Regions from separate parts of the Eubacterium album genome, predicted to be linked through region 2. Evidence: riboswitches for the same ligand, from Rfam matches in the RefSeq annotation. Region 2 holds a riboswitch; the other holds the start of a gene.
The links. Region 2 has a riboswitch for FMN ahead of N5B56_RS12570 (ECF transporter S component). Riboswitches for the same ligand answer to the same signal wherever they lie in the genome.
Positions count from the first base shown of each region.

Region 1: linked by a shared signal. The riboswitch ahead of ribD (bifunctional diaminohydroxyphosphoribosylaminopyrimidine deaminase/5-amino-6-(5-phosphoribosylamino)uracil reductase RibD) and the one ahead of N5B56_RS12570 (ECF transporter S component) in region 2 are both predicted to bind FMN.

Region 1 is NZ_JAODBU010000015.1:13,543-21,471, forward strand. Features, by position in the region: gene N5B56_RS12950 (SLC13 family permease) at 1-276, shown strand, start outside; gene N5B56_RS12955 (Ig-like domain-containing protein) at 397-2,094, shown strand; FMN riboswitch at 2,308-2,464, shown strand; gene ribD (bifunctional diaminohydroxyphosphoribosylaminopyrimidine deaminase/5-amino-6-(5-phosphoribosylamino)uracil reductase RibD) at 2,686-3,780, shown strand; gene ribE (riboflavin synthase) at 3,762-4,412, shown strand; gene N5B56_RS12970 (bifunctional 3,4-dihydroxy-2-butanone-4-phosphate synthase/GTP cyclohydrolase II) at 4,431-5,633, shown strand; gene ribH (6,7-dimethyl-8-ribityllumazine synthase) at 5,922-6,383, shown strand; gene N5B56_RS12980 (nucleoside recognition domain-containing protein) at 6,453-7,097, shown strand; gene N5B56_RS12985 (hypothetical protein) at 7,169-7,929, shown strand, end outside.
Region 2 is NZ_JAODBU010000014.1:1,596-9,524, reverse strand. Features, by position in the region: gene prfB (peptide chain release factor 2) at 1-202, shown strand, start outside; gene N5B56_RS12580 (homoserine dehydrogenase) at 328-1,533, shown strand; gene N5B56_RS12575 (aspartate kinase) at 1,670-2,998, shown strand; FMN riboswitch at 3,058-3,188, shown strand; gene N5B56_RS12570 (ECF transporter S component) at 3,299-3,895, shown strand; gene tsaE (tRNA (adenosine(37)-N6)-threonylcarbamoyltransferase complex ATPase subunit type 1 TsaE) at 4,094-4,513, shown strand; gene tsaB (tRNA (adenosine(37)-N6)-threonylcarbamoyltransferase complex dimerization subunit type 1 TsaB) at 4,516-5,244, shown strand; gene rimI (ribosomal protein S18-alanine N-acetyltransferase) at 5,278-5,715, shown strand; gene N5B56_RS12550 (hypothetical protein) at 5,810-6,076, shown strand; gene N5B56_RS12545 (ribonuclease Z) at 6,188-7,099, shown strand; gene tsaD (tRNA (adenosine(37)-N6)-threonylcarbamoyltransferase complex transferase subunit TsaD) at 7,112-7,929, shown strand, end outside.

The sequences.
Region 1 (7,929 bases), on a different contig from region 2:
TCAAATACAGCAACTGCAGCAGTTGCAATACCTATAGTTATATCTATAGTAAAGGGAATGAATTTAAATCCAATACCTTACGTTTACATTGCATCAGTAGGAGTAAATTTATCTTATATGTTACCAACATCAATCAGAGCAATACCTGTTGGATATGGTTTACAGCCAAAGTATATGCTTAAAGAGGGTTGGAAAATGACAGTAATCATTATAATAGCAATGACAATAGTATGCTCATTATTGTTAAAATATTGGCCGGCATTTAGTACAACGTAAATATTTACAGATTAACTTAAGATGGAAACTAAATTAATGAAGTTTATATTTAATAATGTTTCCAATAACTAGTCGCCGACTAGATAGAGAGGCAATACATGTTAGACGAGGAGCAACGAAATGAAAACCAGATTTAGAAAATATAGTAAAATATTGTTCGGTGTAATTATGATGTTATATTTTGTGGCAGTAAGTAATAACGTATACGCCGATGATGTTCAATTTACACAGAAAACATATAAAATATTGTTTGTAGGAAACAGTCATACATATTACAATGATATGCCAAAAATGTTTAAAGGACTTTGTGATGCAGATAAAATAAATTGTGAAGTTACATCGATTACATCACCAGGATACAAACTTAGCCAGTTTGCAGATAAGACTAACATGTATGGAAGTCAGGTTTATCAGGCATTAACAAATAATACATGGGATTATGTAGTATTACAGGAAAACAGGGCAGTTTTAGTAGAAAAAGAAGAAGAGGCAGAAGCAGCAGTTAATACTCTATACACTTTAATACATAATGCCGGAGCAAAAATGGTTATATATGCAACACAGCCAAATAATATTGGAAGCACATTTAAAGTAGATTCATTATCATTGTTTTTATCAGATTTTCAGATTGAACAGATTTTAACAAGAAATAACTTTAAAATAGCTGATGAATATGATGGACTTGTTGCAGCATCAGGAACTAACTTTATGAGAGTAATGCAGGATTATCCTAAAATTACAATGTATAAAACAGATAATCTTCATCCATCAGTAACAGGAAGTTATTTGGCAGCATGTACTATTTACAATACAATATTTGACAGAAGTCCATATGGAAATAAATATTTACCAAATAGTGAATATGATAAAGATAATTTAATATCAAAAGTTTCAATGGAAAATGCCCTTATAATGCAGAAAATTGCAGACAGCAGATTAAAAGTAGATAGTTATTATACAACAGTAAGTAAGGGACAAAATTCTAAATTGACAGCAACATTTACATCAACTCAGACAGATGAATCAGATACTACAGAAGATACTACTAAAAAAACAGAAGATGTAACAAAAACCTCAGATGAAAAAGAGACAACAGTTACTGATAAGAAAGATACTACACCAACATATACAAATAAAATAATGTGGGATGCTGTTGATGCAAACAGTATTTCAATTAACAGAATTACAGGTGAATTTACTGCATTAAAGGCTGGAAAATATCAGGTAATGTCAACAACAGACAGCGGTTTAATATGCTATTCAACAATTGATGTAAAACAGCCATCAATAGCTTTTAACATTAATGAAAGCAAGATTTTAAAAGTTGTAAAGGGATATGTAGGAAAATATACTACTACGATAGCACCTGATGATACAACAGATACAATTACATGGAAGAGTAATTATCCGGATATAGTTTCTGTTGATGCACAGGGAAATATACAGGCCAAAAAAGTAGGCATAGCAAAAATAACTGCTGTAACTACAAGCGGAATTAAGTCAGAACGTTATGTGCGTGTAAAGTTAAAGACACCAAGTAATGTAAAGTTGACAAAAAAGGTAAGAAAAGTTAAGAAAAAGAAAGTATATCGTGTAAATGTAAAATGGAGTAAAAATAAAAATGCCACTAAATATTATGTATTCCGCAAAAAGGAAGGCAAAAAGGTATTTAAAAGAGTCGCAACAACTACTCAGGCAAAATACATAGATAAAAATATTAAGAAAAATAAAACTTATTCTTACAAAATACAGGCGATATATTCAAATAGCAAACTTAACAGTGATAAAACAGCAGAGTATAACATAAAAGTTAAATAATAAAGTTTTAAGAATATTAGCAAATTATAAAAATTAATTATAAAGACCTCTAAAATGTGCAGATTATATACAAAAATCTGTTATTTTAGAGGCTTTTTATGCCCAAAAAATTTAGCAAATATAAATTAAAAAAATATTTAATAAAAATAGTTTGTTGGAAATTTTGTTGACAAATAAAAAACAGGTGACTATACTTTAAGCAGAAATTAAATAGAAATTCTTCGGGGCAGGGTGATATGCATAACGCATAAATTCCCAACCGACGGTAAGTGTACAGAGCGTAAAGATGCACGAGTCCGTGACCTGCGAAAGCAGCTGATTTGGTGAGAATCCAAAACCGACAGTATAGTCTGGATGGGAGAAGAATAGATAATGTAATTGTTCTTTATCAGGAATAAAATTAATCTGATTTTTAGAAATGTATTTAAATGATATGTAGTTTACATAACAATTAATCGGATTAAGATTTTGATAATAAATTACTAATAACCATACGCAATTAGGAATATGTAATGAACAGAATAATATACATTTTGTATTTGTGTGAAAGCCCCTTTGAATGAAAGGAGGCTTTTTTTGAACCCAAAATACATGAAAAGAGCAATTGAATTAGCAAAAAAAGGTATAGGTTATACAAATCCAAATCCTATTGTAGGATGTGTTGTGGTTAAGAATGACAAAATTATTGCGGAGGGTTATCACAAAAAAATAGGTGGATTTCACGCAGAACGAAATGCACTTACAAATTGCAAAGAAGATACAACAGGAGCAGAACTTTATGTAACGCTTGAGCCGTGTTGTCATTATGGAAAAACACCACCATGTACGGAAATTATTATAGAAAAAAAGATAAAAAAAGTTTATGTGGGAAGCATAGATCCAAATAAGCTTGTAGAAGGAAAGGGCGTGAAGATTTTAAAAGAACACGGAATTGAAGTTAAGTGTGGAATTTTAAAAGATGAATGTGACAAGTTAAACGAAGTATTTTTTCACTATATTACAAACAAAACACCTTATGTTGTAATGAAATATGCTATGACTATGGATGGAAAAATTGCATGTGAAAATGGAGATTCAAAATGGGTTACAGGTAAAGACGCAAGAGAGACAGTTCAAAAAATGCGAAAGCAGTATATGGGAATAATGGTTGGAATTAATACAGTACTAGAAGACAATCCGATGTTAAATTGCCGAATAGAGGAAAATGTCGACCCGATAAGAGTAATATGCGATTCAAATTTAAGAATACCATTTGAAAGTAATATTGTTAATACGGCAAATAAAATACAAACAATAGTTGTTTGCACAAATGAGGCTGATACAGATAAACAAAAATATTTAGAAGAATGTGGGGTTGAAGTCGTAAGGCAGAAAAGGAAAGGAAGAGTTAATTTATCAGAACTTATGAAAACATTAGGTGAGAAAGGGATAGACAGTATATTGCTTGAAGGTGGTGGAACACTTAACGCGCAGGCATTAAAAGAAAATATTGTAAATAAAATCTGTTGTTTTATAGCACCTAAAATTGTAGGTGGAGCTGATGCTAAATCACCAATTGAAGGAAAAGGCGTAGAAAAAATGATGGAAGCTTACAACATAGAAAATATGGAAATTCAAAAATTAGGAAACGATATTATGTTAACCGGATATTTGAAAAGAGGTAGTCAATGTTTACAGGAATTATAGAGGAAACCGGTCAGATAGAATACGTTAACAGCAATAGTGAGAAATATCAGATTGGAATTAAATGTGAAAAGGTTTTAGAAAAAACAGTAGTTGGAGACAGCATAGCAGTTAACGGCATTTGCCTTACAGTCACAAAAATGTGGAAAAATGGATTTGAAGCGGATGTGATGTCAGAAACGTTAAAAAGAACCGGTTTAAATGGAAGCAAAAAAGGTACATGTGTAAATCTTGAAAGAGCTATGGCAGCAGATGGACGATTTGGAGGACACATCGTTAGTGGTCATATAGATGGAACCGGGATAATAGGAAGTATACGTGAAGATAAAAATGCAGTATGGTATGAAATTTTGGCAGATGATGAAATTATAAAATATGTGGTTGAAAAAGGGTCAATATCAATTGATGGAATAAGTCTTACAGTCGCTTATGTTGATAAAAAAGGATTTAAAGTATCCACAATACCACACACAAGGATAAGCACAAATTTAAAATACAGAAATGTTGGAGATATAGTAAATCTTGAGTGTGACATTATAGGAAAATATGTAGAAAAGCTATTGAATTTTTCTAATAAAAATGAGCAAAAAAAATCAAAAATTACAGAAAACTATTTGATAGAAAATGGATTTTAAAGAAAGAAGGAATATAAAATGAGTAAAATAATAGGAACAATAGAAGAAGCAATTAAGGATATAAAAGAAGGAAAAGTTATTTTAGTAATAGATGACCCTGATAGAGAAAATGAGGGGGATTTGGTATGTGCAGCAGAATTTGCAACAACCGAAAATGTAAATTTTATGGCAAGTTATGCAAAAGGACTTATTTGCATGCCTATGGAAGAAGAACTTTGTGAAAAACTTGATTTGGAACAAATGGTAAAAGTAAATACTGATAATCATTGTACAGCGTTTACCGTTTCGATTGACCATGTATCAACCACAACAGGAATATCAGCGGTCGAAAGAGGAATTACGGCGAGAGCAATTGTAGATGATAATGCAAAACCTGAAGATTTTAGAAGACCGGGCCATATGTTTCCACTTAAAGCAAAAAAAGCAGGAGTATTAGAAAGAACAGGTCATACAGAAGCTACAGTTGATATTGTAAAATTAGCAGGACTTAAACCTTGTGGATTATGCTGTGAAATAATGAGAGAAGATGGAACAATGATGAGAACAACAGAACTTCTTGAATTTGCACAGGAACATAATCTTACGGTAATTACAATTGCTGATTTGGTTAAATACAGAATGGAAAGAGACAGTTCAGTAAAAAGAGAAGCAGTTGCAAAGATGCCAACGAAATATGGGAACTTTAATATCGTGGGTTATCAAAATAAAACAACAGGGGAACATCATGTTGCATTAACTATGGGAGATGTAGGAAATGGAGAGCCTGTTCTTTGCAGAGTACATTCGGAATGTCTTACAGGAGATGTATTTGGTTCTAAAAGATGCGATTGTGGACAACAGCTTGAGAAAGCAATGGAGATGGTTGCAAAAGAGGGAAGAGGAATAATACTTTACTTAAGACAGGAAGGAAGAGGAATAGGATTAATAAATAAACTTAAGGCATATGAGCTTCAGGAACAGGGACTAGATACAGTAGATGCAAATCTAAAACTAGGATTTCCGGCAGATATGAGAAGCTATGGAATGGGAGCACAGATTTTGGCAGACCTTGGAGCAAAAAAATTAAGAATTATGACAAATAATCCGGCAAAAATTACAGGCTTGTCAGGATATGGAATCGAAATAGTAGAGAGAGTTCCAATACAGATAGAGCCACAAAAATATGATGAATATTATTTGAGAACAAAGCAGTTAAGAATGGCACATATGACAACTTACTAAGATTATTTGCTGAACCCGATTTCTTAAATTTAACGAAATAACGCTCGCGCTGCTTGTCGCTCGTAGCGGTTCTAAAGTTTTAGCACACAGCCTGACTTTGTAACTTACAGTTTCAAGTCAGGCTATGCACCAAAGCTTTGAACCGACGGCGACAAATGCTATTTCTTTTAAATTTAAGAAATCTGGTATAAGCAATTTAGTGTTAAGTGTAATAATGTCAGAACTTATAATTTAAACCATACTTTAAAAAACTGACATCAAAATATATTATACAAGAGGAGATTTAAAATGAGAACTTTAGAAGGAAAATTAGTAGCAGAAGGATTAAAAATTGGTATTGTAGCAGCAAGATTTAATGAGTTTATTGTAAATAAACTTGTAAGCGGTGCAGAAGATGCATGCGTGCGACATGGAGTTAAAGATGATGATATTACATTAGCATGGGTTCCGGGCGCTTTTGAAATACCTGTAATAGCAAAGAAAATGGCTCAGTCAGGAAAATATGATGCAATTTTATGCTTAGGAGCAGTAATTAAAGGCTCAACAGATCATTATGATTATGTATGCGCAGAGGTAAGTAAAGGAATTGCAATGGTTGGAATGGAAACCGGAGTACCTACAATGTTTGGTGTATTAACAACAGACAATATTGAACAGGCAATAGAAAGGGCAGGAACAAAAGCAGGAAATAAAGGATTTGATGTTGCATGCTCAGCAATTGAAATGGCAAATTTAAATCGCATGCTGTAAATTATGTAATTATTATGGTAGGCTTGCGTAAAATATAATAATTCATTTAATAATAAAAGGAAAAATTAAGTGCTAAATTATATTTGGGCAGGAATGATTATATTGTCAGTGCTTTATGGAATGGCAACAGGCAGGATGGAACAGGTAGGAAATGGAGCAATAGAATCCACAAAAGAGGCTGTGAGTATGTGCATTACAATGCTTGGAATTATGAGCATGTGGATGGGATTTATGAACGTGGCTTCTAAAAGTGGAATGATAAAAAAACTGGAAAAAATACTTGAACCGATTATTATGTGGCTGTTTCCGGGTCTGCCTCATAACCATAATGCAAGAGAACCGATAGTAACTAATATAATTGCAAATATATTAGGCTTGGGATGGGCGGCAACACCGGCAGGACTAAAAGCAATGGAGGCATTGGCAGAAAATCCATTAGAACAGAGTGGATACGTATTAAGTGAAAATAAATCAGAGATAAAGAGGCAAAGAAAAAGAAAGTGTACATTTCCAAAGCATATTGCAACTGATGAAATGTGCACTTTTTTAGTATTAAATATTTCTTCACTTCAAATTATTCCTGTAAACATTATTGCGTATAGAAGTCAATATGGTGCAGTAAATCCGTCAGCAGTTGTGCTTCCGGCAATTATTGCAACAAGTTTCAGCACAGGAGCAGGGATATTGTGGTGTAAAATAATGAGTAGAGAGTAATGTCAATCGTTTGACATAACTAATTGATTATTATAAAATTAGTTGATTAATTATACATGGAGGAAATGACAATGAGAAATACAGTAAAAAAAGCAATGGCGATAGCAATTGCAGTCTCAATGACAACAAGTATTGCAACAGTAGGTTATAACAAGATTCAGGCACAGGAAACAAATAAAACAGTAACTTTTTCAGTAGAAAAGTTTACAATTGGACAGGGTTATGTAGTTGAGCCTGTAAGCGTTGAAGTTAGTGACGATATGACAATATCTGATGTATTTGAGAAAGTAATGAATGAAAAAGAAATTAAATATACAGGTTCAAAAGACTATGGATATTTATATTTGCAAAGCATAGAGAATGCTGATACAGGAATTATTGACATACCGGAAGAAATAGCAAAAATGCCTTCTTATGAAAGTTCATATGAGTATGAAGGAGAAACTTATACAACATCATATTCAGCTCCGTCAAATGAAAAAAATGATGGTAATACACAGCCAAACAATGGTTTAGGAGAATATTCATATAATAGTATGGCTGGATGGATGATTTCTGTAAACGGAGATAATGATAATGGAAATCTTACACCGGCAGATATTGTAAAAGATGGTGATGTAATCAGATATCAGTTTTCAGTATATGGATGGGGAGCAGATGTTGGATTAAGCAATTATGCAGGAATGGAACCATTAAAGGTTGCCGATAAAACAACTCTGACAAAAGAATTAGCAAAAATTAATAAAAATAAAGCAGTATGGATGAATAATGAAAATGTTAAAACTGCGTATGAAAATGCAATTAAAGTTGCAACAAAATTGATGGCAACTCA
Region 2 (7,929 bases):
GGAAAAGAAATCAGGAATCAGAGGAGAAATAAAAGAAATAGGCTGGGGAAGTCAGATAAGATCATATGTAATGCAACCGTATACTATGGTAAAAGACCATAGGACAAATGAAGAAACAGGGAATGTAAGTAGTGTTTTAGATGGCAATATAGACCAGTTTATAAATGCATATTTAAAGCAAAATAGTATACAGGGAAAATAAATTAGTATGCAAAGTAACGAAAAATAAGTTGCAGTATAAAATTAACTATGTTAAAATTTTGAAAGTGTATACATAAATTTGTTATGCAAATAAGCAATGATAATGAAACAAGCGAGGAAGAGATAATGATTAATGTAGCAATTTTAGGATACGGAACAGTAGGCTCCGGAGTGTTTGAAATTTTAGATACAAACAAAAAATTGATTGGGGAAAAAGCAGGACAGGAGATAAACGTAAAATATGTTTTAGACCTTAGAGATTTCCCTGGTGACCCATGTGAATCAGTATTGGTTCATGATTTTAATACTATTTTGGAAGATGATGAAGTTGAAATTGTTATTGAAGTTATGGGCGGATTAAAACCAGCTTACGATTTTGTGAAAAAATCACTTTTAGCAGGCAAGAGTGTTTGTACATCAAATAAAGAATTAGTAGCTAAATATGGCGCAGAGTTAATTCAGATTGCAAAAGACCACAACAGAAACTTCTTGTTTGAAGCAAGTGTTGGAGGTGGAATACCTATTATAAGACCATTAAATCAGCATATTACAGCAGATGAAATTTGTGAGATTGCAGGTATCTTAAATGGAACTACAAATTATATCCTTACAAAAATGGATAAAGAAGGTGCAGATTTCCAGACAGTATTAGCACAGGCACAGGAATTAGGATATGCAGAACGTAATCCGTCAGCAGATATAGAAGGATTTGACGCAGTTAGAAAGATAGCAATATTAGCATCACTTGCTTATGGCAAATCAGTTGATTTTGAAGATGTATATACAGAAGGAATAACAAATATTACAGATATAGATTTTAAATATGCGGCAGCTATGGGAAAATCTATAAAGTTATTAGGAAAATGTAAAAAAGAGGCAAACGGAATAGTTGCATCTGTAACACCAAGATTATTATCACCAAGTCATCCATTGTTTAACGTTGAAGGCGTTGTAAATGGAATCTTAGTAAGAGGAAACATGGTTGGTGATTTAGTATTTATCGGTAGTGGCGCAGGAAAACTTCCAACAGCAAGTGCAGTTGTATCAGACGTTGTAGATGCTGTAAGACATTTGAATATTCCTGTGACAGTTATATGGGATAAAGAAAAGTTAGAATTATTAGAATTTGGCAAATCAAGAAAGTCTTTCTTTGTTCGTGTTGAAGGTGATGAAAAAGATAAGATTGAAGAAGCGTTTGAAAATGTAACATACATAGATGCAGGAATTGAAAATGAAATTGGTTTTGTTACAAGACCGATGTCAGAAGATGAATTTAAGGCTGCATCAGAAAAATTAGAGAATATTATTACAAGAATAAGAATTGAAGAATAATATTAAGGGATATTAAATTAAGTTAAATTTGCATTAACAGATTAATGTTTATGTAAATAATAATTGATAGCAATTTATAATAAAAAAACATATATAATATAAAGGCCGTAATTCGGTGTGAGAGGATTGAAAGAAAATGGAAGAAACAAAGGTTGTTAAATTTGGTGGAAGTTCACTTGCTGATGCAAAACAGTTTAAAAAGGTTGCAGACATAATATTGTCTGATCCGGAAAGAAGATTTGTAGTTGCATCTGCACCTGGAAAAAGATTTATTGAAGATGTTAAAGTTACAGATATGTTATATAAGTGCTATGAATTAGCATCTGAAAGCGAAAATTTTGACGAATATTTTCAGATGATTAAAGACAGATATAACAATATTATTGCAGACTTAGGATTAAAAGATTTTAGCCTTGATGAAGATTTTGAGATAATTAAAGGCGCATTTGCTCATATGGCAGGCCGTGATTACGCTGCAAGCCGTGGAGAATATCTCAACAGTAAAGTATTAGCAAAATATTTAGGATTTGATTTTATCGATGCAGGAAAATATATCTTCTTTGATGATCAGGGTAATTTTGACTGGACTAAGACAGAAGCAAAATTGGCACCAAAGCTTGCTAAGACAAACAAGGCAGTAATACCTGGATTTTATGGATCTATGCCAAATGGAACAATAAAGACATTTTCAAGAGGTGGTTCTGATGTAACAGGATCAATAGTTGCTAGAGCAACTAAAGCTAAATTATACGAAAACTGGACAGATGTTAGCGGATGTCTTATTTGTGATCCTAGAATAGTTAATAATCCGGAACCTATCAAGACTATCACATATAGAGAATTACGTGAATTAGCATATATGGGAGCAACAGTATTGCATGAAGATGCTATATTCCCTGTTAGAGCAGCAGGTATTCCTGTAAACATCAAAAATACAAATCAGCCGGAAGATAGAGGAACAATGATTGTTTCTGAGTCAGCTGAACATTGCGATCATATTATTACGGGTATTGCAGGTAAGAAAGGCATGTCTGTAATTAATATAGAAAAAGATAAGATGAATAGCGAAATCGGATTTGGTAAAAATGTATTACGTGCATTAGAAAAGAGTAATGTAAGTTTTGAACATATGCCATCAGGTGTAGATACAATGAGCGTTGTAATTGCAACTGAAGCATTAGCAGGCAAGGAAACAGCTATTATTGACGAGATTAAGAGCAGAGTACATCCTGATCAGATTTATATCGAAAGCAATCTTGCACTTATAGCAGTAGTTGGTAGAGGAATGAAGAGTGCAAGAGGAACTGCAGCAATTTTATTCTCAGCATTAGCTGATGCAAGAGTAAATATTAAGATGATTGACCAGGGTTCTTCAGAACTTAACATTATCGTTGGTGTTGAAGAAGAAGATTTTGAAGTAGCAATAAAGGCAATCTACAAGAGATTCATTGGCATTAACCAGTAAATAGAGTATATGATGCGGAATAAAACCGTGTTAATAATATTTTTAACCGTATATTAAATATAATTCTTCAGGGCAGGGTGAAATTCCCTACCGGCTGTATTTATGCAATGCATATAAGCCAGCGAGCCGAAAGGCATGATATGGTGTGATTCCATAGCCGACAGTAAAGTCTGGATGAGAGAAGTAATAAGATTAATAATTATGATATTAATAATCTCATGAAAAGCACCTGAACCAGGTGCTTTTTTTCTTTGCTCTGTATAAATAATATATTAATTTTCAGAAAGGAAGTAAAATTAAATGAAAAAATTATTTACAACAAAAAATTTAGCGTTGATGGCTATTTTCGCGGCTATTGCTGCAATACTCATGGTCCTTATAGAAATTCCGGTAGTGTTTATAGCGCCGTCTTTTTATAAGCTTGATTTTAGTGAGATACCTATTTTGATAGGAACATTTATTATGGGACCTGTATCAGGAATAATTATGGAAGCTATAAAGATTGTGCTTAAAATATTACTTAAAGGGACAACAACAGGTTATGTTGGAGAATTGGCAAATTTTTGCATAGGATGTTGCCTTGTTGTTCCGGCGGGAATAATATATAAATTTAAGAAATCTAAAAAGGGAGCATTCATAGGGATAGTAGTTGGTATTGTGTTAATGGCAGTTGCAGGCGCAATTCTTAATTATTATGTAATGCTACCGTTTTATGAAAAGTTTATGCCGTTAGAAGCAATTATAGAAGAAGGAGCAAAAGTAAATCCGATAATTAAAGATAAATGGAGCTTTGTTTGGGTTGCAGTAGCACCATTTAATGTATTTAAAGGAATAATAGTTGGAATTGTAACAGGAATATTATATAAGAAAATAAGCACATTTATAAAAAAACTCTAGAAATAAATAAATTGAAATGTAAAAAGATATTGTTTATAATTATGTGGTGATTATAAACAATATCTTTTTGTTTTGACAAATATTTGCTGTTTGTTATGCAAATGTTTTTGTTGTGTAGGAAAAGCTCATATGGGCTTAGACCTTTTGACTCTGGCATTACAATATGTTTTGCCATAAAAGAAAAGAGGAATAAAATTTATGATATATGAAACAAATTCGCCTGATGAAACTTTTGAGATTGGGAGAAAGTTAGGACAATCTGCGAAAGCAGGACAAATAATTTGCCTAAATGGTGATTTAGGTGTTGGAAAGACTGTTTTTACACAGGGATTTGCAAGCGGACTTGGCATAAAAGAATGCGTAAATAGTCCAACTTTTACAATTGTACAAATATATGAAGAAGGCAGGATTCCGTTGTATCATTTTGATGTATATAGAATTGGTGACCCTGAGGAAATGTATGAATTAGGATATGAGGATTATTTCTTTGGAGAAGGAGTATGTCTGATAGAATGGTCGAAACTCATAAGTGAACTGATTCCTGACAATGCATCAACAGTTTTGATAGAAAAGAATTTAGAAAAAGGATTAGATTATAGAAAGATAACGGTGGAATAAAGATGAGAATATTAGCAATAGACAGTTCTTCCTTAGTGGCATCAGTTGCAGTAGTAACAGATGATATATTAACGGCAGAATATACAATAAATTTTAAAAAGACACATTCACAGACATTGTTGCCAATGATAGATGAAATTAGCAAAATGATAGAATTGGACATGGAAACTATAGACGCTATAGCAATAACAGGAGGACCGGGTTCGTTTACCGGACTACGTATAGGAAGCGCTACAGCAAAAGGATTTGGATTAGCACTTAATAAGCCGATAATAAATGTACCGACAATTGATGCTATGGCATATAATTTTTATTCCAGCAATTATATTATTTGTCCGATTATGGATGCAAGACGTCAACAGGTATACACTGGAATATATTACTTTGAACAGACACATATGAAAATATTAAAAGAACAGTGCGCAATTTCTGTAGAGGATTTGATTGATGAGCTAGATAAGATAGGAAAAACAGTAATGTTCTTGGGAGATGGAGTGCCTGCATATAGAGAAATTATAGATGAAAAAATGAAAACTGAGCATTTATATGCCCCATGCCATATGAGCAGACAAAGAGCATCGTCACTTGCAGCTTTGGCACAAATATATTATAAAAATGGAAAAATTGAGGAGGCTAGTGAACATAGACCTGATTATTTGAGACTTTCACAGGCTGAAAGGGAAATGCTTGAAAAGCAAAAGAAGGAAGAAAAAATAAAACAGTTTTCATAATTTGGTTTTATAGAGATAAAGGATAAGGGTAATATGGTAAAAATAGAAAAGATGAGCGAAAAGCATATAGCCCAGGTAGCGGAGATTGAAGAGAGCATATTTTCTGTTCCGTGGTCACAAAAAGCATTTAAAGATTCGCTAGAATTAGATAATACTGCATTTTATGTCGCTATAGAGGAAGAAGGGGTTATAGGATATTGTGGCGTTTATAAGGTTATGAATTCCGCTGATATTACGAATGTAGCTGTAAAAAAAGATAAGAGAAAAAAAGGTGTGGCTAAGCAGTTGCTAAAAGAGGCTATTAAAGATGCTAAAAGTGAACAAATTAAGGAAATAATGCTTGAAGTTAGAGAAAGTAATGAAGCCGCAATATTTTTATATAAAAAAATTGGATTTCAAAGTATTACAAAACGAAAAAAATACTATAAACATCCGGTAGAAGATGCAATTATAATGCTATTAAAGATATAAATATACTTCTAGATAGTGGAATGCCAAAGGTTTCCACTATTTTTTTGTCGAAAAAAATAATATGATGATTGCATCAAAAGAAAGGATTAAAAATATGAAAAAGATGAATAGCAAAGGTAAATATGAAATTTTTTGTCATAAATGTGGAAAGAAAATGCAGATGACAAATGGAATAGTTACGGAAGGAATAATTAGATTACAGGGGAAATGGGGTTATTTTTCTAATAAGGATTTACAGATGCATACAATGGATTTATGTGAAGAATGTTATGATTCGATAACTACGTTATTTAAATATCCGGTTGACGTTACAGAATATATTTCAGTAGAGGATGATTACTATACGTTAGAACAGGTATAAAAAATTACATCCTTTTCATAAAAAAGTCTTTGTGCTATTATACAACATAGAGTTAACAAGAGTATTAAAAGAATTATTAAAAAAATTCTTTTATAGAAAGTGGAGAAATTTATGCTGGATGTATGTTTGTTAGGCACAGGAGGAATGATGCCGCTTCCAAGAAGATGGCTTACAGCTTTAATGTGCAGATATAATGGAAGTAATATATTGATAGACTGTGGAGAAGGCACACAGGTAGCTATTAAGCAAAAAGGCTGGTCGTTTAAACCTATAGATGTTATTTGCATAACACATTTTCACGCAGATCATATAAGTGGATTGCCGGGATTGTTGCTGACTATGGGAAATGCAGAAAGAACAGAACCGTTAACTATGATAGGACCAAGAGGTCTTGAAAAAGTTGTTAAGGCTTTGAGAATGATAGCTCAAGAATTGCCATTTGAAATTAATTTTATTGAATTAAGCGGCGACAGACAAATAATTGATATTGGAGAATACAAAATCAACGCGTTTAAGGTAAAGCATAATGTAACATGTTTTGGATATTCAATTGAAATAGACAGAAAAGGAAGATTTAATCCAGAAAAAGCAAAAGAACTTAATTTACCCGTTAAATGTTGGGGATTGCTCCAAAAAGGAAAAACAATAATTTATGAAGATAAAAAATATACTCCGGATATGGTTATGGGTGAAAGAAGAAAGGGTCTTAAGGTTACTTATACAACTGATACAAGACCTGTTCAAGCGATTGTTGAAGCAGCAACAGGAGCCGATTTGTTTATTTGCGAAGGCATGTATGGAGAACCTGATAAAGAAGCAAAAGCTAGAGAATATAAGCATATGACTTTTAAGGAAGCAGCTACTATTGCAAAAGAAGCAAATCCGAATGAAATGTGGCTTACTCACTATAGTCCGTCACTTGTAAAACCACAGCTTTACATGGATACAGTCACAAAAATATTCCCGAATGCTAAAGCAGGCAAGGATGGAATGTCAGTCGATTTGAAATTTGAAGAAGAATAACGAGGTATAAAAGTGAAAGAAGTAAAGATATTAGCTATAGAAAGTTCTTGTGATGAAACAGCGGCAGCAGTTGTTGTGAATGGAAGAGAAGCATTGTCAAATGTAATTTCATCTCAAATAGATCTTCATACACTATATGGTGGAGTTGTGCCTGAAATTGCCTCCAGAAAACATATTGAGAATATTAATTATGTTATTGAGGAGGCCTTAGAAAAGGCAGGAAGCACATTAGATGATATTGATGCTATAGGTGTAACATATGGCCCCGGATTAGTTGGAGCACTGTTAGTTGGAGTGGCTGAAGCAAAAGCTATTAGTTTTGCAAAAAATATCCCTCTTGTTGGAGTACATCATATAGAAGGACATATTTGTGCAAATTACGTAGAAAATAAAGAGTTAGAACCACCATTTATTTGTCTGGTTGTTTCAGGAGGACATACACACCTTGTAAAAGTAGAAGATTATGGTAAATATACAATTTTAGGGAAAACCAGAGACGATGCAGCAGGAGAAGCTTTTGATAAAGTGGCAAGAGCAATCGGTTTAGGATATCCGGGTGGACCTAAAATTGATAAAATATCAAAAGAGGGAAATCCTCATGCCTATGAGTTCCCTAGGGCAAAAATAACAGATAACGCCTATGATTTTAGCTTTAGTGGCTTAAAATCATCAGTATTAAATCAGATTAATATGGCGGAAATGAAGAAAGAGAAAATAGTACCGGCAGACATAGCAGCATCGTTTCAAAATGCAGTAGTAGATACATTGTTGACACATGCAATGATGGCTGTTAAAGAAAGTGGCATGAATAAATTGGCTATCGCAGGTGG